One region of the Shewanella sp. 492 genome, then DNA from elsewhere that is predicted to be linked to it. Evidence: predicted binding sites of a transcription regulator. Region 1 holds the regulator's gene; each other region holds the start of a gene.
What was found. The regulator ArgR, encoded in region 1, controls arginine synthesis, uptake and breakdown. The targets are predictions, from matches to a motif close to ANTGAATANNTATTCANT.

Region 1 (9,942 bases):
CTAAAAATGGCATTGCCGAACGTATTGCCAGAGAAGGGCGCTTATCTCCCGTTGACTTAGTGCTGACATCTGACTTTTCTCGCTTAATGGAATTGACCGAGAAAGGTTTGGTTAGTCCGGTGAAGAGTGATGTGTTGCAGAGCAATATCCCAGAAACGATGCGCTCGCCCAGTGGAGAGTGGTTCGCATTAACTCAGCGGGTGAGAAATATTTATTCATCTAAAGAGCGTTTAGGGCCATTAGATATTGATTATGAAGATCTTGCTGACCCCAAATATAAAGGCAAAATTTGTACTCGCAGCGGTAAACACCCCTATAACATTGCTTTGGTTGCCTCGATGATCGCCCATCATGGTGAAGCTGAAACCAAAGAGTGGTTAAATGGTTTTAAGGCCAATTTGGCACGTAAGCCACAAGGTAATGATCGTGCTCAGGTGCAAGCTGTTAAAGAAGGTTTGTGTGATATTGCCATAGGTAATAGCTATTACTTAGGTAAAATGCTGCAAGATCCTAATCAAGTTGCTTGGGCTGAGGCGGTCAATATTAACTTCCCTAATCAAAGTAATCGGGGTGCGCACATTAATATTTCAGGAATGGCGTTGGCTAAGTATGCCCCCCATAAAGACAACGCAGTCAAATTAATGGAATATTTGTCAGGTGATGCCGCACAGCAATCTTATGCGCAGATCAATATGGAATATCCGGTCAAAGTCGATGTCGCGCCATCTGAGCTAGTGGCCTCTTGGGGGGAGTTTAAAGCCGATGCGTTACCGATCTATAAATTGGCTGAGTATCATCAGGCAGCCGTAAAATTATTAGATGAAGTGAAGTTCGATTTATAACATATAGTCAATGCTTGCTTTTGATATCGGTATAGCCTTCTTATTTAGAAGGCTATTTTGCTTTTTAGCTACAGAGCGCACATTTTTGTAAGTTATAATCGTTTTTATTTAAGCTTCGATTTAGGTTGGTCCTTGATAATTATCTGACTAAGCCAGATGAGATAACGAATGATTTTAGGTTTTGCTCGACGTTGGTCAGTGCTCAGTTACTTGATAGCAGTGATCTTAACACTGCCATTGTTAGCCATTATTGTGCAGGCGGCTGTGCCCGGTGAGGCTATATTTGCTCATCTACTCGATACCGTATTACCCACATATATCTTTAATACGTTGGCGTTGATGCTGTGTGTCTGTATTGGTGCCGTGGTATTTGCACTGCCCGCAGCTTGGTGCATTGCCCGTTGTGAGTTTCCGGGGCGCCAACTCTTCCAGTGGGCATTGTTATTACCTTTAGCTATGCCAGCCTATGTGGTGGCTTATGTGTATACCGATCTGCTCGATTATGCTGGCCCGATTCAACGAAGTTTGCGTACTTTGTTTGGTTGGCAATCGCCCCAAGACTATTTTTTCCCCGATGTACGCACCTTGATGGGTGCAGCAGTGATGTTAGCTTTAGTGTTGTTTCCCTATGTTTATCTGTTGGCTCGCACCGCATTTATGGAGCAATCCTCAAGCTTACAACATGCAGCTCGCGTGATGGGGTGCTCCCCATGGCAAGGTTTTTGGCGCTTAAGTTTACCCATGGCAAGGCCCGCATTAGCCGTTGGCGCTTCTCTGGTCGCAATGGAAACCGCAGCTGACTTTGCTACAGTAAGTTATTTTTCTGTGCCGACATTAACCACAGCGGTATATGACACTTGGCTAGGCTATGGCAGTTTATCTGCTGCCGCCAAGTTATCGGCAATTATGTTGTTGGTGATTTTTTGCATGATTGGCAGTGAGCGTTTTGCGCGCCGTAAGCAAAAGTTATTTCAGAAGCAGGCCGAGCTCAATGATCGTGACCGTTATCTGTTATCGGCACCTAAAGCATGGCTGGCAACTTTTTACTGCGCTGGTTTATTGGTGTTGGCTTTTCTACTGCCTTTTACTGTACTTGTCAGTTATGCCTGGCAATATTTTGAGGTCAGTTGGCACAACCAGTTTTTACAATATAGCTTTAACAGTCTTTACATTGCGTTATTAGTGGCCTTGAGCACTGCGGTTATTGCAGTGGTTCTGATGTTTGTTAGGCGATGTAGCCCACGGCGCAGCGACCTATTACCGTCACGTTTAGCGTCTACCGGCTATGCGCTGCCTGGTACCGTGCTGGCGATTGGGATCTTGGTGCCACTCACTTATATGGATTTTGCCATTAATGATATTTACGCCTACTTCGATGCACAAGGGCCTGGTTTACTGTTAAGCGGCAGCGTATTTGCGTTAATTTTTGCCTTTTCAATTCGCTTTGTGGCTATTGCTATTGGCAGTGTGGAGAGCAGTTACAAGCGTATAAGTCCAACGCTGGATATGGCTTCGATCACCATGGGGCTAAGACCCAACGCCTTGCTGCGTAAGGTGCACCTTCCTCTGTTACGAAAAGGCATTTTTGCTGGCGTGTTGTTGGTGTTTATCGAGTGCATGAAAGAGCTGCCTGCGGCCTTATTACTAAGGCCGGTCGGGTTTGAAAATCTTGCCACCTACGTATATCAGTTCGTGTCAGATGAACAGCTTGAGCATGGCGCTCTGGCGGCTATTGTTATTGTTCTTGTTGGTCTCATTCCGCTGATCTATTTAAACCGTTCTTTGGAGCATAATACTTAAATGTCTACCCTCAATATCGAAGATGTTCATAGTGATTACCAAGGTCTGGTGATTTTAAAAGGACTCAGCCTTAATATTCAACGGGGAGAGATTGCTGCGCTGCTAGGCCCCAGTGGCTGCGGTAAGACTACCCTGCTCAGGGCGATTGCTGGGCTGCAACCTATCTCTGCTGGCAGAATTAGTATCAATAAGCGGTTGTTGTCGGGCGATGATCACTTTGTGCCGAGTGAGCAAAGAGAAGTGGGGATGATCTTCCAAGATTATGCACTGTTTCCCCATTTAACGGTTGCCGACAATATTTTGTTTGGGGTCAAAGGATTAACTAGTGCTGAGCGACAAGCGAGATTAACTGAAATGCTAGCTCTGGTGAAACTCGATGGTTTAGCAACCCGCTATCCACACGAGTTATCTGGCGGTCAGCAACAGAGGGTATCGATTGCTCGAGCACTGGCCTATGAACCTGAGTTATTACTGCTCGATGAGCCTTTTTCTAATATAGATGCCAAAGTGCGTAATGAAATGATGCTGGAGATCCGCAGCATTTTAAAACAACGTAATGTCAGTGCAGTATTTGTGACGCACAGTAAAGATGAAGCCTTTGTATTTGCTGATAAATTAGCGCTATTTTATCAAGGAGCCATAGTGCAATATGGTTGTGCCGAAGCGCTTTACAGTGCGCCAGCCGATAAATATGTTGCTGAATTTTTAGGAGAGGGCAATTATCTTGCTGCTGAGGTGGTGGACGGTTTTACACTCTCTACGCCACTGGGGGCGATTGTCAGCACTGCACCTATGTTGTTTGATGTAGGGCATAGTGGTGAACTGTTATTGCGTCCAGAGCAAATCGATATTCATGCCAATGAGCAAGGGGAGGGGATGATCGTCGAGCGACGTTTTTTAGGCTGTAATTGTCATTATCGAGTATTGGTCGGTACACAACGCTATGATGTTCGCAGCCCCAAAAACGATTTAGCGCTTGGCCAACGGGTTCAATTAGAGGTGATCCCTCATTCCTTGGTGTTATTGTCGCGTCCTGAGTAACATATTTGTCACTCATGGTGGTTGTTCTGGTTAATAAACGTTAATCTAACCGTAAATACGGTTTCTTTTTAACGCGTTGTAGATTGTGTAATACTATTCATCATTAAAGTTTTGGACAATATTGCCGAAAATTGAAACTGACAGAGGGTAGGGTCTATATGGATAGTCAGGTTATGCCACGTGAACAGTTAGGTGTGTGTGCCGAAGGAAATTTACATAGCGTATATTTGATGTTTAATGCCGATGACGGTGTGGAATCTCAATTACGTCCTTGTGTGGCCAATGTTGCGCAGTACATTTATGAGTTATCGGACCAATATGCCGATAGCGCCTTTAATGGCTTTATCGCGATTGGCGCAAATTATTGGGACAGCTTGTATCCGCAGGTCCGTCCGGTTCAATTGAAACCGTTTCCAGCGATGAATGCCGATAATCGAGACGCGCCAGCCCACGAGTATGACCTCTTTATTCACCTTCGCTGCGATCGTTATGACATCTTGCATCTTGTGGCAAATGAAGTGTGCCAGATGTTTGAAGGTTTGGTTGAACTGGTGGATGAAGAGCGCGGTTTTCAGTTTATGGATACGCGGGACCTTACCGGTTTTGTCGATGGCACTGAAAACCCCAAAGGGCGTCATCGCCAAGATGTGGCGTTAGTGGGCGATGAAGACGCCACATTTCGTTCTGGCAGTTATGTGCATGTACAAAAGTACGCGCACAACTTAAGCAAATGGAACCGACTTCCTCAGAAAAAGCAAGAAGATATCATCGGCAGAACTAAGATTGATAATATCGAATATGCTTCGCAGGACAAACCACTCACTAGCCATACTAAGCGGGTTAATCTGAAAGATAGCCAAGGACGTTCGATGGAGATCTTAAGGCAGAGTATGCCTTATGGCTCAATGAAAGAGCAGGGATTGATGTTTATCGCGCTGTGCCGTAATTCGGAGAATTTTGAAAAAATGCTCCAGAGTATGATCCACGGTGACGGAGCGGGTAATCATGATCACTTAATGCACTTTACTCAAGCACTAACAGGCTCGGCTTTTTTTGCGCCTTCGCTGGATTTTATGCAACTGGCTGCCGCCGAAAACGGTGAGTGAATTGCGTAAGTGTAGTGCCAATGGGCTGCTGATTAACCACCGTGACCAAGTATGTCAATGCAGCTTGTGTATTGATGTAGTGATGCAAAATTGTGCGCCAAACCAGTAGTCATACAAAGCTGACTGCAATAAAATTCGACTCGGCTAGAATAGGCTCTAGTTGGCCTGTTTTCTAAGCTGGACAAGCGTAAAAAGCGATAACATCTTGCATGCTGATTAAATGCCGATAAGTTTCTCTTATCGGCATTTTTATATCTAGGCTTAGGGCTTTAAGTAATGCTTACCATGGCGAAGCAGTTGTTAATGGCTGAATAAGCGTGATAGCAACGCGATAAAAAAGACGCCATTGGCGTCTCTTATCTGCTAAGCCGAGCTGATGGCTGTTAACTCACTAGTATCAGTTTTTTGAATATTTAATATCTCGAAAAGTGACTCTTTCGAGATTGGATAAGTGACAATACGATTAATAATACAACATGCGAGATAGCAGACCGCCGTCAATTAATCTGCATAGTTAAATAATGACTTTACTGTGTTTAATGTTTTATCCACTTCTTGAATATTCGATGGGCAGATGAAAATCGTGTCATCACCAGCAATCGTTCCCAATATACCTTCAGGCTTACCTATAGAATCCAGCAGTCTAGCGATTAACTGTGCTGCTCCTGGGCTGGTTCTTACCACAATCATAGATTGATTATGGTCTACATCCAATACAAGGTTTTTCAGTGGGCTGCCAGCCGTCGGAACCCCTAGCTCTGCGGGGAGGCAGTAAACCATCTCTTGTTTGGCGTTGCGTGTACGCACAGCGCCGAACTTACTGAGCATGCGCGAGACTTTCGATTGGTTAATATTGTTATAACCTTCAGCTTGAAGTGCGGTGACGATTTCACTCTGAGATCCAAAGCGCTCCTCTTTTAAAATTGCCTTAAAGGTTTTGACGAGTTCTTCTTGGTTTTTATTAGCTTGCATAGCTTTCGCATTCATTATCCGTGAAATTGACTCATTGTGAATAGCTATGCAAAGTAAGTCAAGCATTATTCGGTCGTTGTGAATAAAAATTCACTTGTCACTTTGTGCTCTGTTGTCGATGTTGCATAATGATTAGCGGATACCTGCCTCATTTAATAGGGTTATTTTACATTGGAATGGTTCGAATGTGGATTTATTTTCGCTACAAAAAGCCATTGAGTAATCGTTAATACATGCACTTTACCTCGGCTATTTATAAAATATCTTGCTACACGACTAAGGGATAATTGAATTATTGGTGTGATTGAAGTAATGTTGCGCCATCTGTAAATTTAGATCTATGTCACATAATAACCAAGAATTAACGGAGATAACTATGAAAGTTGCTGTACTTGGTGCCGCTGGTGGTATTGGCCAGGCTCTTGCTCTACTACTTAAAACTCAATTGCCTGCCGGCTCTAAATTATCCCTTTACGATATCGCGCCAGTGACCCCTGGTGTTGCGGTTGACTTAAGCCACATCCCTACAGCGGTTGAAGTCAAAGGGTTCGCGGGCGAAGACCCAACACCAGCACTAGAAGGTGCTGATGTGGTGCTAATTTCTGCAGGTGTTGCGCGTAAGCCTGGTATGGATCGCTCAGATCTATTTAACATCAATGCAGGGATCGTTAGAAACCTTGTTGAAAAGTGTGCAGCAACTTGTCCTAAAGCGCTTATCGGTATTATTACCAATCCTGTTAACACCACCGTCGCTATCGCTGCTGAGGTACTAAAGGCTGCAGGCGTTTATGATAAAAACCGTTTATTTGGTGTCACTACCCTTGATGTTATTCGCTCTGAAACCTTCGTGGCCGAAGCCAAAGGGTTAGATGTGGCTGATGTTAAAGTCAATGTCATTGGTGGCCACAGCGGTGTAACCATTCTTCCTCTGCTTTCTCAAGTTGAAGGCGTTACTTTTAGTGATGACGAAGTCGCTGCTTTGACTACTCGTATTCAGAATGCGGGTACTGAAGTGGTTGAAGCTAAAGCCGGTGGTGGTAGTGCAACACTTTCAATGGGTCAGGCTGCGTGTCGTTTTGGTCTGTCATTGGTTCGCGGCCTTCAAGGTGAAGCGAATGTTGTGGAATGTGCCTATGTTGACGGTGGTAGTGAGCATGCAGCATTTTTCGCTCAACCAATCCTTCTAGGTAAGAACGGTGTTGAACAAGTACTGGCTTACGGTGAAGTGAGTGAGTTTGAAGCTAATGCGCGTGATGCGATGTTAGATACGCTAAAGGCTGATATTAAGCTTGGAGTCGGATTCGTTAAGTAAGCTAAACGAATCAATAAAAAAGGAGCCGATTGGCTCCTTTTTTGTTATTTAAATCTTTGCGCCATTAGTCAATCATTAGTGATTACGCGCTACGGCGATTCTAGCGAGTGATATTAGCGCTTGCTTGTAGTCACTCTCTGGCAGTATTGCTAAGGCACTAATGGCCTTATCAGCCTCTTCTAGCGCTCTTTGTTCAGTATATTTGAGTGCACCACATTGCTTGAGCGCATTGAGAATTGTCTCAATGTGACCAGAACCGTCACCTTGCTCAATCGCTTGACGAATCAAGGCTTGCTCTTCATCGGTACCATTGGCAATGGCATAGATTAGCGGTAACGTAGGCTTACCTTCGGCTAAATCATCACCAATGTTCTTTCCTAACTCTTCGGTTTCTGCTGTGTAGTCTAATAAATCATCGGTGAGCTGGAATGCTGTGCCTAAATATTTACCATAGTCAGCTAAGGCGGTTTGCACCTCAATACAGCTATCAGCCAAAACGCCTGCTAAACGGGTCGCAGCTTCAAACAGCTTTGCTGTTTTGCAATAGATGACACGCATATAGCTTTCTTCAGTGGTGTCAGGATCGTTACAGTTCATTAGCTGTAATACTTCGCCTTCTGCTAATACGTTAGTAGCATCGGCTAGGACTTCTAACACTTGCAAGCTGCCCAGCTCGGTCATCATCTGAAACGAGCGAGTATATAAAAAATCACCGACTAACACGCTTGCGCTATTACCAAAAAGTGCATTAGCTGTCTCGCGACCACGTCTTAGCATTGACTCATCTACCACGTCATCATGCAGTAATGAAGCGGTATGAATAAATTCAACGATTGCAGCCAGCTTGATATGAGCTTCACCGTCATAGGCAATCGCACGAGCCGCCAGAATGGATAGCAGTGGGCGCATTCTCTTGCCCCCGCCATTGATAATATAGAATCCAAGTTGGTTAATTAGGGCTACATCTGACTCCAACTGTTTATAGATCAGTTGATCGACGGCTTTCATATCAGCATCAGCCAGCTGACGAATGGCGTTCAAATCCATATTAGGCTCTACTTCTAGTGGTATTTTGTAATTCAGGCAGCCCAAATTAAGGCAAAAATGTTATAGTATTGAGATTCTACCTAAAAATGTCGAGTAAGGCATTATTAGAAGACTAATGTGAGAGTAATTCCGATCTTTTTTTGATCAAAGTGAATTAGGGCTTGTCAGCCTAATGAACTTAGCGTAAACTCCGCGACCATTGTCATTAAAGCTTTTATAGCGCCCAGCCTAACATTAAAAGGTCTGCGTGCTTGAAATATCGGAGTAAAATAGCTATGTACGCTGTTTTTCAAAGTGGTGGTAAGCAGCACCGTGTTGCTGAAGGCCATACAGTTCGTTTAGAGAAATTAGAAGTCGCTACAGGCGAAACTATCGAATTTGACCAAGTTCTTTTGGTTGCTGATGGTGAGACTGTACACGTTGGTGCACCTTTAGTTGAAGGTGGTAAGGTTGTTGCTGAAGTTGTCAGCCATGGCCGTGGCGAAAAGGTAACTATCGTTAAGTTCCGTCGTCGTAAGCACCACGATAAGAAGATGGGCCACCGTCAGTGGTTCACCGAAGTTAAAATTACTGCTATCAACGCTTAATAGGAGTCTAACTCATGGCACATAAAAAAGCTGGCGGTTCTACTCGTAACGGCCGCGATTCAGAAAGTAAACGTCTTGGTGTTAAGCGTTTCGGTGGTGAATCAGTTCTTGCTGGTAACATCATTGTTCGCCAACGTGGTACTAAATTCCACGCAGGTGTTAACGTAGGTATTGGTCGTGACCATACTCTATTTGCACTAACTGACGGTAAAGTTAAGTTTGAAGTTAAAGGTCCTAATAACCGCAAGTTCATTAGTATCGAAGCTTAACTCTTAGTTCACCTAAGATAGTTTATAAAGCCCTGCCTCTGGTAGGGCTTTATTGTTTATAAATCTGGTGAAATGAGCCGGTTACGCTGCTCCAGCACCAGTAAAACATTGAACCCTCAAACCTGTGTATCTCGTTTGAAGTTCAATACAGAAATTGTTTTTTGGCGGTACGATTAGATTGGCAGTATAATCGGTCTATTGTGTGGTGCCTGGAGTTGGTATGAAGTTTGTCGATGAAGCTGTGATCAGAGTAGAAGCTGGTGATGGTGGTAGTGGTTGCGTTAGTTTTAGACGTGAAAAATATGTGCCTGATGGTGGCCCAGACGGTGGTGATGGTGGTGATGGTGGTAGTGTTTATCTGCAAGCAGATGAAAACCTTAATACCCTAATCGACTATCGCTTTGAGCGTTTTCATTTTGCCGAGCGTGGTAAAAATGGCCGTGGCCGTGATTGTACTGGCCACAGTGGTCAAGATCTTATCCTTAAGGTGCCAGTCGGGACCCGCGCCATTGATGAAGAGACTCAAGAGGCATTAGGCGATCTCAAGACCCATGGTCAAAAACTGCTAGTGGCAAAAGGGGGCTTCCACGGCCTAGGTAATACGCGCTTTAAGAGCAGTACCAACCGTGCGCCAAGACAGAAAACCCTTGGTACGCCAGGTGAAGTACGTAGCTTGCGCTTAGAGCTGATGTTACTTGCCGATGTGGGCTTATTGGGTATGCCCAATGCGGGCAAATCAACCTTTATTCGCGCCGTGTCTCGTGCAAAGCCTAAAGTGGCTGACTATCCGTTTACCACATTGGTTCCTAACCTTGGTGTGGTGACGCCGCGTCATGGGCAGAGCTTTGTGATTGCGGATATTCCCGGCTTAATCGAGGGCGCCGCAGAAGGTGCCGGTTTGGGTATTCGCTTCTTGAAACACCTCGAGCGTTGCCGAGTGCTGCTGCATATTTTGGATATTGATCC
Region 2 (9,942 bases), 1.2 Mb from region 1:
GATGCCCAAGCAAAATCACTGGATATACCACAAGCCAGCCCCTATTTTTTAAACTGCATGGCAGAAGCTTATATTGATTACGGCGATCTACGCCAAGCCCTCACCTTACTCGATACGGCTATCTATCAATCTCGAGAATTTGAACAGCCTCAATCCTTAGTCAATGGTCTATTGCTGCGTGGACAAATCGATACCCACATTGAAAGTGACAGCAGTGCATTAGAAGACTTTCGTTTGGCACAAGATATCTATCCAGCAGCCTTACGCCAACCCATCCAGTGGATCACCCCACCACAGGCTTACCTGCAATTGGCAAGGGCCAAATTATTTAGAAAAAAGGGACAGCTGAATCTGGCTTTTACAATGGCAAAACAGGCGTTAACTTACCCGCAAACCATAGGTAAAGTTAGGCTTAACACATTACTAACAATTGCTAGAATCGCGCATGAAAATCAAGAGGTAAAGTTTAGGGATGATATGATTTTAGAAGCAAAAATCTTAATGCCTGAACTCGCCACCGCTACCGAACTTGCCGAAAGCTATACTGAGCTCGCCAAGGTGGAGTTTTTAAGAAACAATGACAAGAATGCCATTCAGCTACTCAACATCGCCCTTAACACCTTCGATAAACACAAAAAAATCAACGATAGCTTGCGCGCTAGTCGTTTATTGGCGCAAATTTACTTAACCAAAGGCGACGAGCAACAAGGGTTAGACTTGATGCAACAAGCCATCGCAATAGGCCAACGCACTAATCAATATGATGAATTGGTGTACTGCTATCAATTATTAAGTGAATACTTCGCAGGGATGCGCGACTATCGCCAAGCTTATAACTACCAACTACAGCGCGTCGATAACATTAAAAACAGCTATGAGTTCTTAAAAAATACCCGCCTATTACAAATGAAGGCCCAGCTTGGGCACTATCAAAAACTGGCCCAAGGCCACAAGCCCAAACCTATCGAACTCGACACGCGTATCGATGATAACTATGGCCTGATTGTCATTATCGTGTCGGCACTATTGCTGCCATTACTGATGTTAATATCACGCTTGCGCAAACAACAAAACGCCCCCCAGATGCAAGAGGTGCCATTAACCGCCCATGAAAAGATGCAGGCATTAATTGCCAGCGCTAAACAAATTGGGTATCCAATAACGATTTTATTGATTAATCCAAGCCATCTTGCGCCTCGCGATATGGCCACGCTATTAGATGAGATACGGCAGAAATTGCGCCAACAAGATATTATGCTCGATAAAGCCAGCGACCAACTGCTTATCATGCTGCCCTTTACCTCACTTTCCGGGGCGAAAGAGATAGTCAAACAGTTAAACACCGTCATTGCGTCATTGCCGGGCGGTGACAAAGTTAGGATAGGTATGGCAGAGATGCAATATTACGACACCTTGTTATCACTGACCAAGCGTGCAGGCATCGATCAGCTCAGTCGATACAACGATCAATTAGGGCGCTAACTCCGGGTTACTAACCTTCGGCTAGGTAATCGCTGATCTCATCGAGAAACTCATCGCCAAAACGCTTGAGCTTAGTTTCACCTATGCCATTGACCGCTAACATCTCACCTGGGCTTGTGGGTAACATCGCCGCCATCTCGGCTAATGTCGCATCGTTAAACACCAGGTAGGGTGGCACATCGAGCTCTTCGGCCAAACTGCGACGCAGTAACTTTAGGCGAGCAAACAATTTTCGGTCGTAATTTAACGGCGCCCGACTGTTGCCGCGACGTTTGACATCTGTGGTTAAGGTGATGCGTGGTTCGGCTAATAACAAAGGCAATTCGCCTTTGAGCACCGCCCGCGCTTGAGGGTTGAGCTTAATCGATGAGCCACGGGTGATATCTTGGCTCGCAAAACCTAAATGAATGATCTGCCTGATAATACTAAGCCAAAATTCATGGCTCTTATCTTTACCTATACCCCAGGTTGAGAGTTTATCGTGCCCTCTATCGACCACGCCAGCCGACTTTGAGCCCCGTAGCACTTCGATCAAATGGTTAATACCAAATTTCTGTTGCAGTCTAAAAATGCACGACAATACTTTTTGTGCATCTTCAACCCCATCGTAGCGTTTAGGGGGATCTAAACAGATGTCACAGTTACCACAGGGTTCAGACGCACTCTCATCAAAATAATGCAGTAACACCTGACGTCGACACGTTTGCGCCTCGGCAAACGCGGCCATGGTATTAAGCTTATGAAATTCGACCTGTTGTTGTGGCCCAGGTTCAGCCTGTTCAATTAGATGCCTTACCCGGCCAATATCGGCTGGATCAAACAGCATTAATGCTTCGGCATCGAGGCCGTCACGTCCGGCGCGGCCGGTTTCTTGGTAATAGGCCTCGACACTCTTAGGGATGTCGTAATGCACCACAAAACGCACATTAGACTTGTTGATCCCCATACCAAAGGCCACGGTTGCCACCACAATATCTAACTGATCTTTTAAGAAACGCTCTTGAATATCGCCACGCTCTTCTTGGGTTTTACCCGCATGATAACCATCGGCTTTATAACCTTGCAGACGCAACCGCTCTGCGACTTCATCGACGCGGCGACGACTGCCGCAATAGATAATACCGCTATTACCGTTTTGCGTCTGGATAAATTGCCGAAGCTGATTGGCGGCATTGAGCTTTTCGGCAACGGTATAACGAATATTAGGCCGGTCGAAACTGGTTAATAACACATAGGGACTAATCCCAAGGCGCTGACAAATATCTTGGCGGGTCGCCTGATCCGCCGTGGCGGTCAATGCCATAATAGGCACATGGGCAAACAGTTGCCTAAGACGACCTAATGCCGCGTATTCCGGCCTAAAGTCATGCCCCCATTGAGAAATACAATGCGCCTCATCGATGGCAAATAGCGAAATATGCAAGGCTTGCATACGATCAACAAAACTGTCCATTAACAGCCGCTCTGGCGACACATAGAGCAACTTAAGTTCGCCGCGGTGCATCTGCTGGAAAATCTGTTGCGATGTTTCACGGGATTGCGATGAGTTTAAATAAGCCGCAGCCACGCCCATCTGCTTGAGGCTATCAACCTGATCTTTCATCAAAGAGATCAAGGGAGACACCACCACAGTTAACCCGGGAAAGAGCAACGCTGGCAGTTGATAACACAGACTTTTACCGCCACCCGTTGGCATAATCACCAACGCATCATGACCGAGAAAGACTTGATCGATAACCTCTCTCTGACCCAGCCTAAAGGTGCGATAACCAAATACCGCCTGCAAACTACTGGCGAGCGGATCTGTGTTATGGGGTTCAACTTGGGTTACTGCAGAATCCATTGGGCATCATAGTCATCAATCGGGCCGCCTATTCTAATCAAGCTCATCGCACTTGTCTCGGTTACGCTGACAATTGCGCCATTTTTTATTGCCATCACTCACGCCAGCTTAGCCATGGTGGTGATGTTTTAAGCAAAAGCTTGCTTCAGAGTATTGTTTAGATATAGGTTATTTACCCTACACCAAGCCGATGATTAACGGAGTAATCGCTTAATGACAACCGCAATTCAAGCACAGGTTTTAGCCAGCGTCGCCGAGATATTTGACCAACAAGTACCGTTTCATAATCTGCTCGACCTGCATATTCAGCATTACGATATCCACGGTGTCGAAGTAGTAGTAAAAATGAAGCCTCAATTAATTGGCAATATCCATCAACAAATTTTACATGGCGGCGTAACCGCCACCGTGCTCGACGTGGTGGGTGGGCTGACGGCATTTTCTGGGCTTGTAGCCAGCCGGGATGATTGGAGCCTAGATGCCTTGCAACAACGTCTAACCACCCTTGGCACTATCGATCTACGTGTCGATTACTTACGCCCAGGCAGAGGGGAGATATTTACCGGCACAGGCACGGTGATTCGTGCGGGCAATCGTGTTTCCGTGTGCCGCATGGAACTGCATAACGAGCAGGGCTCTCACATCGCTTTTGGTACTGGCACTTACATGATGGGTTGATCCTAATAAAACCGTGGCGTATTGGCGCCACGCAACTGATGTGAGGATGACCATAATACGTGACTTACGACTAGCTCAGGCCTGCAAATAACCTGCTTGAGTCCAAACCGCTAGCGCCCTACAATGCGTCTCCTTGTTACGACTAGAATCCTACGTTATGGCCGATACTGAATATCGTAAAGGGGTGGTGTTGGCGCTTTGCGCATACTGCCTTTGGGGCTTCGCCCCTTTATATTTCAAACAATTACACAATGTTTCTGCGACAGAAATACTGACCCACCGCGTGATTTGGTCTTTTGTCTTTATGATCATCCTCATGCAATTTATCGGCGGTTTTTCTAAGCTTAGAGCCCTATTTCGACGCCCCAAACAGCTGGGCGTATTGGCCATCACCTCGATATTAATTGCCGGCAACTGGTTACTGTTTATTTGGGCGGTGAATAATGATCACATGCTCGATGCCAGCCTAGGCTACTTTATCAACCCCTTGTTTAATGTATTGCTTGGAATGATATTTCTTGGTGAGCGGTTACGTAAACTGCAATGGTTTGCGGTGAGCCTCGCCTGTACAGGAGTACTGATCCAGCTGATCTCTTTTGGCTCGATCCCACTGGTGTCATTGGCACTGGCATCCTCATTTGGCTTTTATGGTTTACTGCGTAAAAAGGTCAATGTCGATGCAAAAACAGGGTTATTGGTTGAAACCGCGCTATTGCTTCCTGTCGCGGTGATCTATCTATTTTCAACTTTAGATTCGGCCACTGCAAATATATTGACCAACGACATCAATATGAACTTATTGCTTATTGCAGCTGGTGTGATCACCTCGGTGCCACTGCTGTGTTTTGCCGGAGCAGCAACACGTATTCCGTTGTCAATATTAGGTTTCTTCCAATACATTGGCCCCAGTATTATGTTCGTTTTGGCCGTTAGTCTATTTAATGAACCGTTCGATTTAGAAAAAGGCATCACCTTCGCCTTCATCTGGAGTGCATTGGTGATATTTACGCTTGATATGGCGTTAAAGCGTCGACGCAAGCAACAGGGCTAGTAACGGCTCTGCCCGCTCAACACTCAATATCAGCAGATAGCCCTCCGTCGTTGGCAACACCAGCACATGATGACTACCGGTAACGGACAATAGGGCTTTATCGCTATTGGCGATGGTATCTTTTAACTTAAACCAGCCCAATCGATAGCCGGGCAAACCCACGCCATTACTTCTATAACTCAACTGTGGCGCATCAGCGTCATCCAAGCTAACAATGCGTGCCTGCGAAATTAAAAGACTCTCCAAAGGCAATTCAGTGCGATACAAAGGAATGTCGACCGTCATTGATGTGGGGGTGACACGAATATTGGCATCATGGGCCTTAAAGAACACCCAAGATAATAGACCCAATACAGTAATCACCATACCCAGCGCAGCAAATTTAGCGCCTTTGGGTAATGGTTTGATCTTTAGAAGAATTAAAATAAAGCCGATGCCGACCAGTAAAGAGACAAATGTCGCACTCGTTGCAGCATCGAAAGCCGTTAGCTGAAAGACTTGAGTATCCATGTTCAAGCACCCTATTTTTAATGTCATTGAGGTCTCTGTTGAGCCCCACGATATAAGATTGAGTGGTGGCTCATCCTCAAATTGAATAGCCTCACTATGCACTGCACAACATATTATGTCCAAAAGTGCATAACGCCCAACACAAGCAAAAAGACCACGCCTTAACGTGGTCTTCTAAGTGAGCTTTTACTAGAGATCTAACGCGAGAATTTTTGATTTACGTTGGTAGTTATACAACTGCTTTTTCATATCAGGTAATGCATCAACGTCAACGATTTCAAAGCCATGCTCAAGAAACCAGTGGATACTGCGCGTTGTCAGTGCAAACAAGCGAGAATAACCTCGCACCTTGGCTTGCCCAATAATGTTCTTCAGCAGTATGCTACCTCTATCGGCATCACGATAGTCAGGATGCACCACCAAACACGCAAATTCACCGGCATTATCTTCCTCAAACGGATACAGCGCCGCGCAGCCAATCACTAAGCCGTCACGCTCAATCAGCATAAACTGCTCTATCTCCATCTCAAGCTGTTCACGGGAGCGACGCACTAAAATACCGCTTTGCTCCAGTGGACGAATTAAGTCCAGTACGCCACCAATATCGGAGATAGTGGCACGACGTAAACGCTCTGCACTCTCTGTCACGATTTGCGTGCCGATGCCATCGCGTGAAAACAACTCCTGCAACAGTGCACCATCATCGAGATAACTAACAAAGTGGCAACGCGCCACTCCGTTACGACAGGCATCGATACTCGCCTGCAAAAAGGCCCGAGTGGCCACACACCACTCATCGGTTTCACTCTGCTCAGACAAAATGCGCTGTGCATCGGTTGGCATCAGCTCCGCCAGCACTTCGCCATCACTATCTAAAATGCCTTTTTCGGCGCTAAAACCAATCATCTTATCGGCTTTGAGCTTCACGGCAATTTGGGTGGCAACCTCTTCTGCGGTGAGGTTAAAGCTCTCACCCGTCACCGATGCTGCCACAGGGCCTAATAGGACGATGCCATGGTTGTCTAATTGACGCCGCAGGCCCTGAACATCAATCCTTCTCACTTTGCCACTTAGGCAGTAATCGACACCGTTATCGACGCCCAGCGGTTGAGCAATAACAAAATTACCGCTGACCACGTTAATCTGTGCCCCTTGCATCGGGGTATTACTTAAACTCATCGACAGCCGTGCGGTAATATCGAGCTGCAGGCCACCGACCACCTGTTTAATCACTTTAAACGAGTCTTCATCGGTAATACGCACGCCGTTATAGTATTCGGGCATCAACTGCTGTTGCTTTAAGGCGGCATCGATTTGCGGCCGTGCACCATGCACCAACACTATGTTGATCCCAAGGCTATGTAGCAAAGCGATATCATTGATGATGGAGCGAAATTGGTTTTGCGCTAATGCTTCTCCACCCAACATCACCACAAATGTTTTGCCCCTATGTGCATTGACATAAGATGCAGAATGACGAAATCCATCGACTAGTTCAGTAGTGCGCACGTATGACCTCTAAATAACAAGAAATGGGAGCAGCTTTGACCACATGAGAATAACAACCCGATAATATTGCATTTAAATTCACTTTAAAAGCATTTGTTTTCATTTAGTACAATTAGTTCAGTCTGCTGTCATCTAGCAAACCCACGAGTGCACAGCTCAATTAAGCAGTAACAAAATAAGCACTGGAGTTAATCTATCAGTAAGGCGAGGTGAAGCTTAAATAAACGCGATGGCATGACATAGAAGATGAGTACTGCTGGGAGAGGAATTGCGTATGCAGAGAGCGCGCAACAGACTAATCAACCACAGTGGCGAGTCCTACCTGTTGGATGAGGTACCCGTGTAAAAAGGGCAAAAAAAAGCCCCTACAAGTAGGGGCTTTCAAAAAACGTTATCAAGAATTACTTGATTTTCGCTTCTTTATACATAACGTGCTGACGAATAACTGGATCAAATTTCTTGATTTCCATTTTTTCTGGCATGTTACGTTTGTTTTTCTCAGTCGTGTAGAAATGACCAGTTTTAGCGCTAGAAACTAGCTTGATCTTCTCACGGTTACCTTTAGCTTTAGCCATGGTTTATTACACCTTCTCGCCGCGGGCACGAAGTTCTTTAACAACAACTTCGATACCTTTCTTATCGATAATACGCATACCTTTAGTAGATACACGTAGTTGAACGAAACGCTTTTCGTCTTCTAACCAGAAACGGTGGTTCTGTAGGTTAGGTAAAAAACGACGACGAGTCGCGTTCTTAGCGTGCGAACGGTTGTTACCAACCATCGGCTTCTTGCCAGTAACTTGGCATACTCTTGACATGTCAATCTTCTCCAAAAACAATTTAACGCTCGAGCATTAATGTACCTCGAATATGGCCGTCGCCCGAGGCACACAAAGAGGGCGCATTTTATACAGCATCTAAAATCAAAGATCAAGGGATATTCAATCTATCCATCCCCTCTCTGCGAACGACACTATCTCATGATCGCCTATAACCATATGGTCTAACAGCGAAACATCGATAGTTGCTAGCGCGTATTTCAATCGCTCAGTAATTCGCCGATCGGCATGACTTGGTTCCGCAACCCCCGAAGGATGATTGTGGCAAACAATGACGGCCGCGGCTTTTTTCTCAAGCACTAGGCTGACCACTTCACGTGGATAAACCGAGGCTGAATCTATGGTACCACGGAACAATTCAACGAACTGAATCACTCTATGTTGGCTATCGAGTAATAAGATGGCAAACACTTCATAGGCACGATCCCCTAATTGTCTCATTAAATAGTCTCGAGTTAAATCAGGATCTGTTAAAATCTTGCCTCTTTGTAGATTTTCTTTCGAAATTCGCTTACTTATTTCGATTGCAGCCTGCAATTGGGCGTATTTTACCGGTCCAATACCGTTAATCACGCACATTTCACTCTGCTTCGCCGACATCAAGGCTCGTAATCCACCAAAATGACCTATCATGGTGCGAGCTAACGACACCGCACTTTGGCCCGGCAAGCCATTTCTAAGCAACACGGCTAATAACTCAGCATCTGACAGTTGCGCCGCGCCTTGATGCAATAACTTTTCTCTTGGGCCCTCACCGCTGGGCCAATCCTTGATGGTCATACAACCTCCATGTTGCAGCGCTAGGCTGGCAATTATGTTTGCCACATTTTTATTTGAGTTATTGAGTATGGCTCAGTTTTTACAAACTTGTTTGCTCTACTTTACTCTGATTGTGGTATGGTTAGCCGGATGCGAAGCAAGGCAAATTAACGCGATTAGTGATCAATATGAGTCTGACAAATAAAAAGATATTACTGGGCATTGGTGGTGGTATTGCTGCCTATAAATCGGCTGATTTAGTGCGCCGACTCAAAGAGCGTGGCGCCGATGTAAGAGTGGTGATGAGCCAGAGTGCTCAAGAATTTATAACTCCGCTGACACTACAGGCCTTATCTGGTCACCCTGTTGCAAGCGATCTGCTTGACCCCGCAGCCGAAGCGGCTATGGGCCATATTGAACTAGCCCGCTGGGCCGATATGGTGCTGATTGCTCCTGCAACCGCCAATCTTATTGCTCGTATCAATGCCGGCATGGCTGATGAGCTGATCACCACCACTTGCTTAGCCACCGAGGCTCCCGTGGTATTGTGCCCCGCGATGAATCAACAGATGTATCGCAATGCTGCAACCCAAGCCAACTTAGACTCGCTACGTGGCAGAGATATCACCATCTGGGGACCCGCTTCGGGCAATCAAGCCTGTGGTGAAGTGGGCCCAGGACGCATGGAAGAACCGCTGGTGATTGCCGAGCGAGTCGAACAGTTTTTTGCCCCTAAAATCTTACAAGGTCTATCGCTATTACTCACGGCAGGACCCACGCGCGAAGCCATCGATCCGGTGCGATATATTTCCAATCATAGCTCAGGCAAGATGGGCTTTGCCCTTGCTAAAGCCGCCATCGAGATGGGTGCTACAGTCACCATAGTGGCAGGGCCAGTCAATATTGAAACCCCACTAAACATCAATCGCATCAACGTAGAGTCGACCCAAGAGATGCTCGACGCCGTTATGCAACAAGTGCATCATAGCGATATATTTATCGGCTGCGCCGCCGTTTGTGACTACCGAGTTGCCGATATTGCCACCGATAAAATCAAAAAATCAGCACACGAGATGGCACTTGCGCTAGTGCGTAATCCTGATATCTTAGCCAGCGTTGCCGCCCACCCACAGCGGCCGTTTACTGTCGGTTTTGCCGCAGAAACCCAAGATGTGGCGCATTATGCAAAAGACAAGCTTAAGCGTAAAAATTTGGATATGATTGCCGCTAACGATGTATCTGATCCCTCACAGGGTTTTAATAGTGATATC
Region 3 (9,942 bases), 2.0 Mb from region 1:
ATTTTATTACGTGGCACGTACCGCACAGCTTTATCGCCAAGCGATTGAAGATGCCGCTTCTGGTCGTGAATTTAACCCAGCGCTGATGCACCAACTGGAAGGACTCGCCCACCGTGGATACACCGAAGGCTTCTTGCGTCGCCATGTGCATGATGAATACCAAAATTACGACTACGGTTACTCTATCAGTGACACACAGCAATTTGTGGGTGAATTTACCGGCAAGCGTAACGATAAAGGCATGGCCGAAGTGGATGTGAAAAACAAATTTTCGGTTGGCGACAGTGTTGAGTTGATGACGCCGCAAGGCAATATTAACCTGACTATCGAACATTTAGAAAACCGTAAGGGTGAAGCCGTCGAAGCTGGACTCGGTTCGGGCCACTTTGTGTTTTTACCGGTACCGCAAGAAGTTAATGTCGATAAAGCGATACTAATGCGTAATCTTAATAGCGGACAAAACACCCGCAACCCGCACCAAGCGGTGTAACTGGACCCAGATAATGGCATTACTGATAGATGATAGCTGCATTAACTGTGACATGTGTGAGCCTGAGTGTCCCAACCAAGCGATCACTATGGGCGAGGAGATCTACGAGATAGATCCAGACCTGTGTACCGAATGCGTGGGCCATTATGACAAGCCCACCTGTGTGTCGGTATGCCCTATCGATTGTATCGACCCAGATCCACAACATATTGAGTCTGATGAAGCGCTGTTGCTCAAGTATCACTTGATCACCGGCAAACCGCTGAGCGAGTAATTCACTTAGTCTATTAACAGACGCAAAACCACAAAAAAGCGAAGTATTACACTTCGCTTTTTTATTAACGGCATCCAAGTAAAGCCTAACGCTTAAATTGCCTAAACTAGCCTCACCGGTTACGTACAACACGGTACAAAAGTTAGCGTTATGCCCACTGAGCATCGGCTTGACGCTGCAGTTGTTCAAGCAGCGAAGCTAAGGCGGTTAGCCCTTCTCTGGCCAAACCCGGCATAGTGTCAAATTCGATACTTAACAATAAATTTTTCACCTCAAGCCCCAATTCAGTATCGCCTTCGATAGCCAGTTGACGTTGAAAAAATAGCGTGTCGGGATCTTCTTTACCTGCGGCAATCAATACCAGCTCTTTGCTGCGACCGCTAAAGGTCACTTCGGCCTTTGCGGGCGCTCGCACCACAAAGTGTTTATCAAAGCTAACATCAAAACTCAGTTTCATATCGACAATGTCAATTTTAACCCAGCGCTGCAGAAGAAAGCTCAGCTCACCATCCTCGATTTGTTCCGCCATTAACAAGTTCAACAGCTTTTCTAATATGCGCGCCTTCACGGCAAAAGGCACTATAGTTAACGGCTTGGCGATCACCTGAGGACCAAGTTGCAACAGATGTTGAGCGGTATTGGCTAGCACACTTTTTTGCATCGCGTGAATAACTCCTTTATGCAAGCGTGACCAACTCGCGTCAACCGCGCTTAATATTAATGATCGATTCGGCTTTCACCCCGAAAGTGAGAGATAATTCAATTTTACCCAGCTTTTATGATCGCAAACCTGTTTTACATCAACATATAGGTGGCCATTCCCTTTTACACTGCACACTTTTTAAGAAAGAGGCAGTTATGGAGCTCTTATGCCCTGCGGGGAACTTAGCCGCATTGAAAGTAGCACTCAATGCAGGTGCCGATGCGATTTATGTTGGCCTTAAAGATGATACCAATGCGCGCTCGTTTGCTGGCCTAAACTTTACCCCGAAGAAACTGTTGCAGGCGGTGCAGTACACTCACGCTCTGAGGAAGAAGTTATTTTTGACTATCAATACGTTTCCTCAACCGGGAGAAGAACAGCGTTGGTATCAGGCTATCGATATCGCCGCCGATCTTGGCGTCGATGCCTTAATTGTCGCCGATTTATCGCTACTTGATTACGCCCATAGCCGCTACCCTCAGCTGCCACTGCATTTATCGGTGCAAGCCAGCGCCACCAATCTTGGCGCCTTAAGCCTCTATAAACGCGAGTTTAATATTGAGCGAGCCGTGTTGCCGCGAGTGTTGTCGATGAAACAGGTACGCGACCTTGCTAAGGTGACACCTGTGGATCTGGAGGTGTTTGCCTTTGGCAGCTTGTGCATTATGGCCGAAGGGCGTTGCCACCTTTCCTCCTATGTGACCGGGCAATCGCCCAATACTGGTGGCTCCTGCTCACCGGCCAATGCAGTGCGCTGGCAAGAGCTTGGCGATCAACGCTTAACGCGTCTAAATGAAGTGCTTATTGATAAGTCCAATATTAACGAACAGATGGGTTACCCCGTGGTGTGTAAGGGCCGTTATATCACAGCAGATAACAACCAACCGAGCCATCTATTGGAATCGCCGACCAGCCTTAATACCCTCAGTTTATTGCCAGAGCTGGCAAAGGCGAACATAGCCTCGCTTAAAATCGAGGGACGCCAGCGCAGCCCTGCCTATGTTGAGCAAGTCACCCGTGTTTGGCGTCAGGCTATCGACACGTTTTTACACCATCCCGAGGCCTACACAACTCAAGCTGAGTGGGACAAAGCGTTAGCCAAAGTATCTGAAGGTCAAGTCACCACACTTGGAGCCTATGAGCGCACTTGGCAGTAGCTAATAAAGGAGCAAATATGAAAATATCTTTAGGCCCTATTCAATATTGCTGGTCAAAGGCGCAGGTCAGCGAATTTTATCAACAAGCAGCCAATAGCGACATTGAGCTGATCTATTTAGGTGAAACCGTCTGCAGCCGTCGCCGCCAACTGAAATTTAGCGACTACCTTGAGCTAGCTCAGATGCTCAAGGCATCGGGTAAACAGGTGGTGCTCTCCACGCTGGCACTGATCGAAGCACAATCTGAATTTACCGCCTTAAAGCAGCAAATCGATAATGGTGAGTTTATGGTGGAAGCCAACGATATGGGTGCAGTGGAAGTAGCGAAATCACTCGGCTTACCTTTTATCTGTGGGCCAAGTATTAACAACTATAATGCGGCCAGTTTGCAGAAATTAGCCGCTTGGGGAATGCAACGATTTGTCATGCCACTGGAGCTATCAAAGCACTGGCTCGAACGAGTATTAACCGACTTGGCTCCAAGGCAAATCGAGGTGGAAGTCTTTGGCCATGGCTACATGCCACTGGCACACTCTGCGCGCTGCTTTACCGCGCGCCAACAAGGATTAACCAAAGATAGCTGCCAAACCATCTGTATTGACTATCCGCAAGGTGTATTGGCGCAAACCCAAGAAAACCAGCCGCTGCTACGCCTTAATGGCATTCAAACTCAATCGGCCAGTTATATTGACTTGAGTGATCAGCAACAGGAGATGCAGCGCCTCGGCGTCGACTATTTTAGGGTTTCCCCTAGTAGCTTAGCTTCAATAGAGTTAGCTAATAACTTGTTTATTGACAATAAGTTAAAAACTAACCAGACAGCTAATAGCGTCAATATCACGAGTGCCGATGTCACCACTAACAATAACTTAACCTGTAATGGATACTGGTTTGGACAAGCGGGATTTGAGCAAGGGCGCTAGTCGCGCGTAGGGCGCTGAGTCCACACCAAGGCCGCGCTCCAACCAAGAAACAGCAGTAACGCTAACCACTCAACGATGGCGGGCCACCAAAATTCAGGGCGTGGCTCGATCATCATCATTCCATGGTAAAATGCTTGGCCATTATTGCTTAGGCTATTATCCACTTGAGCAAAAAAAACAAACAAACCAAACACGGCTAAACACAGCAAACTCAACACACCGCAGCCTCGATAAGCAAAACGCTTAAGGGGCTTTATTGCCAACCTTGCACCCTGCCATACATACCCCAAGTAACAAGCGATACTCAGCAGCGAACAATAAAAGAAAGACTCGATACCTAAGGTGTGTAAATGGTGCACATTGATGGGAAATAAACCTGTAATGGCCAGCGCCAACAAGGCTAATATCAGCAGTAACAGACAAGGGTACAGCAGCGGGCTGTCGCTATATTGCAATGAAAACAAACAAAACAACACCAAGCTCAAACTACCAAAAAATAACCCACCGTTAAACACTACCGCTAATTGAGAATGACCATATTGGCCCAGTTCACTTAATGAGAAATTAAAAAAGCTAAAACCATTACCATTAAAATCATTAAATCCCAACGCCGCCACTATTAAACTAAGCACATGCACAGTAATGCCCAGCATGCCAAATCTAAACCCCAATGTGGGTAATTTACGCTGTGATGAATTCATAGTCCGTTGATAATGCAATGCTGTCGTCCTACTAGGTTATATGGAATTAGAATTTTATGCCGAGCTTTGGCGCATATTTCTGATAACAATTTTAGCAACATTATTAGCCTATTCTGCGACTCGCTCACAAATAACCTTATAATATAAAAGGGTAAACGAATATACGTGACATCATCACTGAGTCAATATTTTTATTAGAGCAAGATCATAATCTTAGCATTTATTTTACGCGCCACGTCTCACTAAAAATAGATTTGTGAGGCAGCTAACAAATTGATGGCATGCCTGTTAGAATTCCCATGAATTTTTTATTACGCCACCAACCACTTCGCAAATAACAAGCTGGAGATGGCGACTTGCTGAAGACCTCCCTACATGAGCACAACTAGACATCATGATCTCCCCACCTCGATGCGCGAGGTAAAACTTGCAGATAAAGACGAGCTCATTTCGAGCACTGATACCCGTGGCGTGATCACTTACGTTAACCAAGCCTTTATCAACATCTCAGGTTACAGTGAATCAGAATTGGTGGGCCATAATCACAATCTGGTGCGTCATCCCGACATGCCTGCGGCGGCATTTGCCGATCTTTGGCAAAAACTAAAAGCCGGCCAATCTTGGCGCGGTATGGTGAAAAACCGTTGTAAAGATGGCTCATTTTACTGGGTCGATGCTTTTGTCTCCCCCTTATACGAGCAAGGCAAACTCATAGGTTATCAATCTGTAAGGGTAAAACCCGATGCAAAAAAAATCAGCAGCGCGCAGGCCCTATATGAGCAAATTAACCAAGGTAAAACGGTCAAGGATCCACTTTCATTAGTGCAAAAGCGCATCGTTTCTGCGGTGGTTACCACCCTAGGGCTGGCGATGGCGGGCTACTTCTTAGGCTGGCAGACCATTTTAGTCGGACTGGTATTGATCGGATTGAATCTGGCCATCTTTTACGATGAGGCCTTTCGGGTGCCAACGCAGTTAATGGCGATGAAACAAGAGTATGACTCGGTCAGCCGCTTTGTGTATTGCGGAAAAGACTCCTCCTCACTACTAACATTTCAGATATTGATGAAAGACGCCAAGATGCAGGGCGTGTTAGGCAAAAATCAAGATAGCGCCGATAAGATCACCGACATCACCAATCAACTGATTATTGCCATGAATCAAACTCACAGTGGCATCGATAAAGAGCATCAAGAAATTGAGCAGATGGCCAGCGCTATGGAAGAGATGGGGGCGACCCTTAATGAGGTGGTGAGTAATATTCAGTCGACCTCAAACCATATCGATGACACTTATCAAATTTGTCACGATAATCGCACCATGATGCAGCAAAACAGCCAAGATATCGACTCGCTCACTCAAAGCGTCACCCATGTAGCAAAAAATACTCAGCAGCTGCATCAAGAAGCTCAACATGTGGCCAATGCCATGGGCGAAATCGATGCCATCGCCGAGCAAACCAACTTATTGGCACTCAATGCCGCCATTGAAGCTGCCCGAGCAGGCGAACAGGGGCGCGGCTTTGCGGTCGTTGCCGATGAAGTCAGGGCGCTATCGAGCCGCACTCAAGAATCGACAACCAGCATATCCCAAAGCGTCGACAAAATGTTCAAGATGCTCAGCGACTGGAGCGAAGAGATGCGTCAAAGCCAGCAATTGGCCGAACACTGCGCCCAGCAAACCGAATCTTCGGCGATAAAGCTGGATGAACTCTATACATCAATCAGCAGCATTCACGAATTTGCCCAGCAAAATGCCGTCGCGGCGCAGCAGCAGATGCAAGTGGTACAAGAACTAAATCAGGGAATTAATCAGATCACCCAGGCATCGAATAATAATCTGGTTGCACTACAGAGCGTTGAAGGCTCCATTTCTGAGCTGAAAATTAATGCGGATAAAGCCAAAAGCCTAAGGCAGACTTTCGGTTAACTGGCGGACAAAATCCACTAAACTTGGCGCGCGAATATCTTTATCCCGAGCGAGCATTAAGTCGATAAAAACGCAGCACTGAAACGTGCTAACTATTGACCACATACGTTATTAACCGCTCTATATTAGCCGTGTATTTACCGCAAACAGCGCCTAATCGACAGTCGATTAGGCGCAAAACTTGTCGTCATAGCCCCTTAAGTCCACAAATCAAATGCTTTAGCATCATCATGTTAGCGCCGAACTCACCCAATTAATGCCGCTCTCAACCGACAACAGCTGACGCTAGAGCAAACTTAATAAAACCAATCAACAACAAACACTTAACCCAATTGCAACCAGAAATTACATAGTGCAAAAGCGATAATTTTGAGTACAATATAAATAGTCATTAAGTGCAAATAACTATGCTATTGCAACCAGTCACAAGATTGCGCATTAAATGGTTTTACATCACTGGACTTAGGCGGTAACCTCCGTCGATTAGATGAATGGATATTCATTGTAAATAAAATTATGGATTTAATTCTTATTTCTTGCCGTTGTACAGACAGCGTAATTTAAGGCAAAAAAAGTGGCTATAAAACAAAAAACTAACATAAAAACGTTACTTACATTTCTCATCCCTTCGCTGATCGGCTTATTACTGTTTATGACACCGATTAGCTATCAAGATGCGATCACCATCCCCATCGCTATCGTATCAAAAGGATTACAAAGCTTATTAGGCGATGCACTAACCGCCATAGTGACCTTTATAGTGGTCATTACCGCTATCGCGACCATTATCTGCAAATTACTCAAGCCTAACGCTTTAAAGCAGCATCACTTTATCAATGCATTGCTTGACGTAAACCCAATGTGGGCAATCGTTCGCATCATTGGTGCGGTCTTCATTGTATTGACTTATATGGGCATAGGCCCCGAAGCGATACATTCGGGTAATACCGGCGCTTTGGTCCTCAACGACCTACTGCCCGTGCTATTTTGCGTATTTATTTTTGCCGGTATGTTATTGCCATTACTGCTTAACTTCGGCTTGCTAGAACTATTTGGCACCTTGTTAACCAAAATTATGCGCCCAGTATTTAACTTGCCAGGTCGCAGCGCCATTGATTGCATGGCCTCTTGGCTTGGCGACGGCAGCGTTGGCATATTGATGACCAGTAAACAATATGAAGCCCGCCTTTATACTCAGCGAGAAGCGGCTGTGATAGGGACTACCTTTTCGGCGGTTTCAATCACCTTCTCATTGGTGGTGATTTCGCAGGTTAAATTGGAGCACCTGTTTGCACCATTTTACTTAACCGTCTGTTTAGCAGGTGTGGTTGCAGCGATTATCGTGCCTAAGTTACCGCCACTGTGCTGGAAAAAAGATCTCTACATCGACGACACACCACGTCACCCAGACGATGAAGTCGTGCCGCACGGCAAGGGCGTGTTTGCTTGGAGCTTTGAGCAAGCAATGAACAAAGCGGCGCATGCACAAGGCGTGTCGCACACCTTAAAAGATGGCCTCAAAAATGTCATCGATATGGTATTTGGCGTGATCCCGGTCGTCATGGCTATCGGCACCATCGCATTGATGATCGCCGAATACACGCCGCTATTTAACTACCTTGGCATGCCATTCATCCCACTACTTGAGTTACTGCAAATTCCTGAAGCCACTGAGGCCTCAAAAACCATCGTAGTGGGTTTTGCGGATATGTTTATCCCCTCGATTTTGGCCAGTACTATCGAATCAGATATGACTCGCTTTATTATTGCCGCCCTGTCGGTCACCCAGCTTATCTATATGAGTGAAGTGGGCGCCTTGCTGATAGGCAGTAAGATCCCGGTCAATATTGTCGAGTTATTTGTAGTGTTTATTTTAAGAACCCTAGTGACCCTGCCTGTTATCGCGGGTGCCGCGCATCTGATTTTCTAATACATTCGACACATAAAACCTAACATCAGCCTAGGATCGCCTAGGCTGATGTCCCCTTCACCTCGATAACACGCCTCAATTTGGGCCCTGCCGTCATAGTTAAGAAACACCATGCAATGGCTAGTCTCTCAATCTGTTAACACTCTTTATCTGCCTAACGCCAACAGACTAAGGCTCAGTGTGACTGACTCATCTCCTGTTGGTGAATGACGCACAGCAACACTTGCCGCAGGTTATATCACGGTAGTAAGCCTTTGCATATTTCAGCAAAATCGTTGATTTGTTGAACGGTTAATTGTCTGTTATAAATAACATCAACATGAGGGAGTAGACTATGAGCGTCACCGTTGCCGATATTATGAGTACCCGAGTCGCCACTATCGACATGGATGACCGTCTTACCGTAGTCAAAGAGATTTTTGACAGTGCGCCGTTTCATCATCTATTGGTGATTGAAAACGATAAACTACAAGGGGTGTTATCTGAGCGAGATTACCTGCGCACATTAAGCCCCCATATTGGCGCCATCAACGCAACCGAACGTGATGCTGAAACCCTGCAGCGACGCGCACACCAAGTGATGACGCGCAACCCTATCACCACCACAACAGATTGCTCCTTACAAGCGGCGGCTCATTTGTTGTTGCAACATAATATTGGCTCACTGCCAGTATTATCTCAGGATAAGATTGTCGGCATCGTCACCTGGAAAGATCTGCTGCGCGCTTACAGCCAATAAAAAAAGACGAAAGGATATTTCGTCTTTTGGGGTCCTTTTTATGCGCTGCGCTGAGGGGCAATTCAGCTACAGCAACAAATTTAGGCAGGTTATGATATGGATAAGCGCTTAAATTGCCCAGCCACCGAGATAGAAAACCACCAGACCGATAGTGATCGCTAACACACCCGGCTTGATGGCACGCCATTCGCCGCTGCACAGTCTGCCTATCACTAAGGTGACAAAGCCCAACATGATCCCTGTGACAATGTTACAGCTTAAAATGATAAACACTGCGCAAGTTAGTCCAGCCATAGCATCGACTTTATCGTTAAAATCAAGCTTGGTCACATTGCTCAACATCAACAATCCGACATACATTAGCGCAGGCGCTGTGGCGTAAGCAGGCACTAAATAACTCAGTGGTGCCAAGAACATCATCAGTAAAAATAGCACACCGACAATGGTCGCTGTCAGGCCAGTTTTACCACCAGCGGCGGTCCCTGCAGCCGACTCGATATACACAGCAGCGGGCGCGCCGCCCACAGCACCAGCAAAGATGCTGCTCACAGAGTCAGAGGTGAGCGCCTTACCACCACCAACAATATTATCGTCTTTATCGAGTAATTCGGCTTGACCCGCCACCGCACGGATAGTGCCTGTGGCATCAAAAATCGCTGTCATCACTAACGCGAGTACGATAGGTAATACTAAGGGGTTTAACGCCCCCATTATATCGAGCTGACCGATCAACGATTGTTCAGACATCAGATCCGGCAAAGCAAACAAGCCTTGATAGGTCACCGAAGGGTCAAACATAAGGCCAAATAGCGACAGCGCGATAATCACCAACAAAATGCCACCTGGCACACCACGGCGCTCAAGGCCAATGGTCGCCGCCAAGCCAATAACGGTCGCAAGCACAGGTAAGCTATGGATATCGCCCAACTTCACCGGTAAACCCGCATCGTTAGCGACGATAAGCTGCACACTGTTAGTGGCAATAAGCAAAAGGAATAAGCCGATACCGATACCCGTACCGTGGGCAATCCCTTTAGGCAGGTTGGTTAGTACCCACTGACGAATCCCCGTCACGCTCACTAACGTAAACACTATC

Region 2: the regulator ArgR is predicted to act here: its motif matches at 7,139-7,156, upstream of argA (amino-acid N-acetyltransferase).
Region 3: the regulator ArgR is predicted to act here: its motif matches at 6,664-6,681, upstream of AC5YBX_RS12435 (YjiH family protein).

The regions. Positions count from the first base shown of each region.
Region 1 covers NZ_CM181702.1:760,747-770,688, forward strand. Annotated here, with positions in the region: gene AC5YBX_RS03400 (Fe(3+) ABC transporter substrate-binding protein) at 1-842, shown strand, start outside; gene AC5YBX_RS03405 (ABC transporter permease) at 1,011-2,642, shown strand; gene AC5YBX_RS03410 (ABC transporter ATP-binding protein) at 2,643-3,683, shown strand; gene AC5YBX_RS03415 (Dyp-type peroxidase) at 3,842-4,789, shown strand; gene argR (transcriptional regulator ArgR) at 5,291-5,761, opposite strand; gene mdh (malate dehydrogenase) at 6,138-7,073, shown strand; gene ispB (octaprenyl diphosphate synthase) at 7,149-8,120, opposite strand; gene rplU (50S ribosomal protein L21) at 8,396-8,707, shown strand; gene rpmA (50S ribosomal protein L27) at 8,722-8,976, shown strand; gene cgtA (Obg family GTPase CgtA) at 9,197-9,942, shown strand, end outside.
Region 2 covers NZ_CM181702.1:3,599,802-3,609,743, forward strand. Annotated here, with positions in the region: gene AC5YBX_RS15815 (tetratricopeptide repeat protein) at 1-1,482, shown strand, start outside; gene recQ (DNA helicase RecQ) at 1,493-3,325, opposite strand; gene AC5YBX_RS15825 (thioesterase family protein) at 3,539-4,003, shown strand; gene rarD (EamA family transporter RarD) at 4,161-5,054, shown strand; gene AC5YBX_RS15835 (PH domain-containing protein) at 5,025-5,564, opposite strand; gene argA (amino-acid N-acetyltransferase) at 5,754-7,073, opposite strand; gene rpmG (50S ribosomal protein L33) at 7,475-7,648, opposite strand; gene rpmB (50S ribosomal protein L28) at 7,655-7,891, opposite strand; gene radC (RadC family protein) at 8,015-8,692, opposite strand; gene coaBC (bifunctional phosphopantothenoylcysteine decarboxylase/phosphopantothenate--cysteine ligase CoaBC) at 8,860-9,942, shown strand, end outside.
Region 3 covers NZ_CM181702.1:2,806,884-2,816,825, forward strand. Annotated here, with positions in the region: gene trhP (prephenate-dependent tRNA uridine(34) hydroxylase TrhP) at 1-490, shown strand, start outside; gene AC5YBX_RS12405 (YfhL family 4Fe-4S dicluster ferredoxin) at 504-764, shown strand; gene ubiT (ubiquinone anaerobic biosynthesis accessory factor UbiT) at 913-1,425, opposite strand; gene ubiU (ubiquinone anaerobic biosynthesis protein UbiU) at 1,623-2,624, shown strand; gene AC5YBX_RS12420 (U32 family peptidase) at 2,642-3,547, shown strand; gene AC5YBX_RS12425 (DUF998 domain-containing protein) at 3,544-4,248, opposite strand; gene AC5YBX_RS12430 (methyl-accepting chemotaxis protein) at 4,624-6,177, shown strand; gene AC5YBX_RS12435 (YjiH family protein) at 6,830-8,107, shown strand; gene AC5YBX_RS12440 (CBS domain-containing protein) at 8,442-8,846, shown strand; gene AC5YBX_RS12445 (NCS2 family permease) at 8,955-9,942, opposite strand, start outside.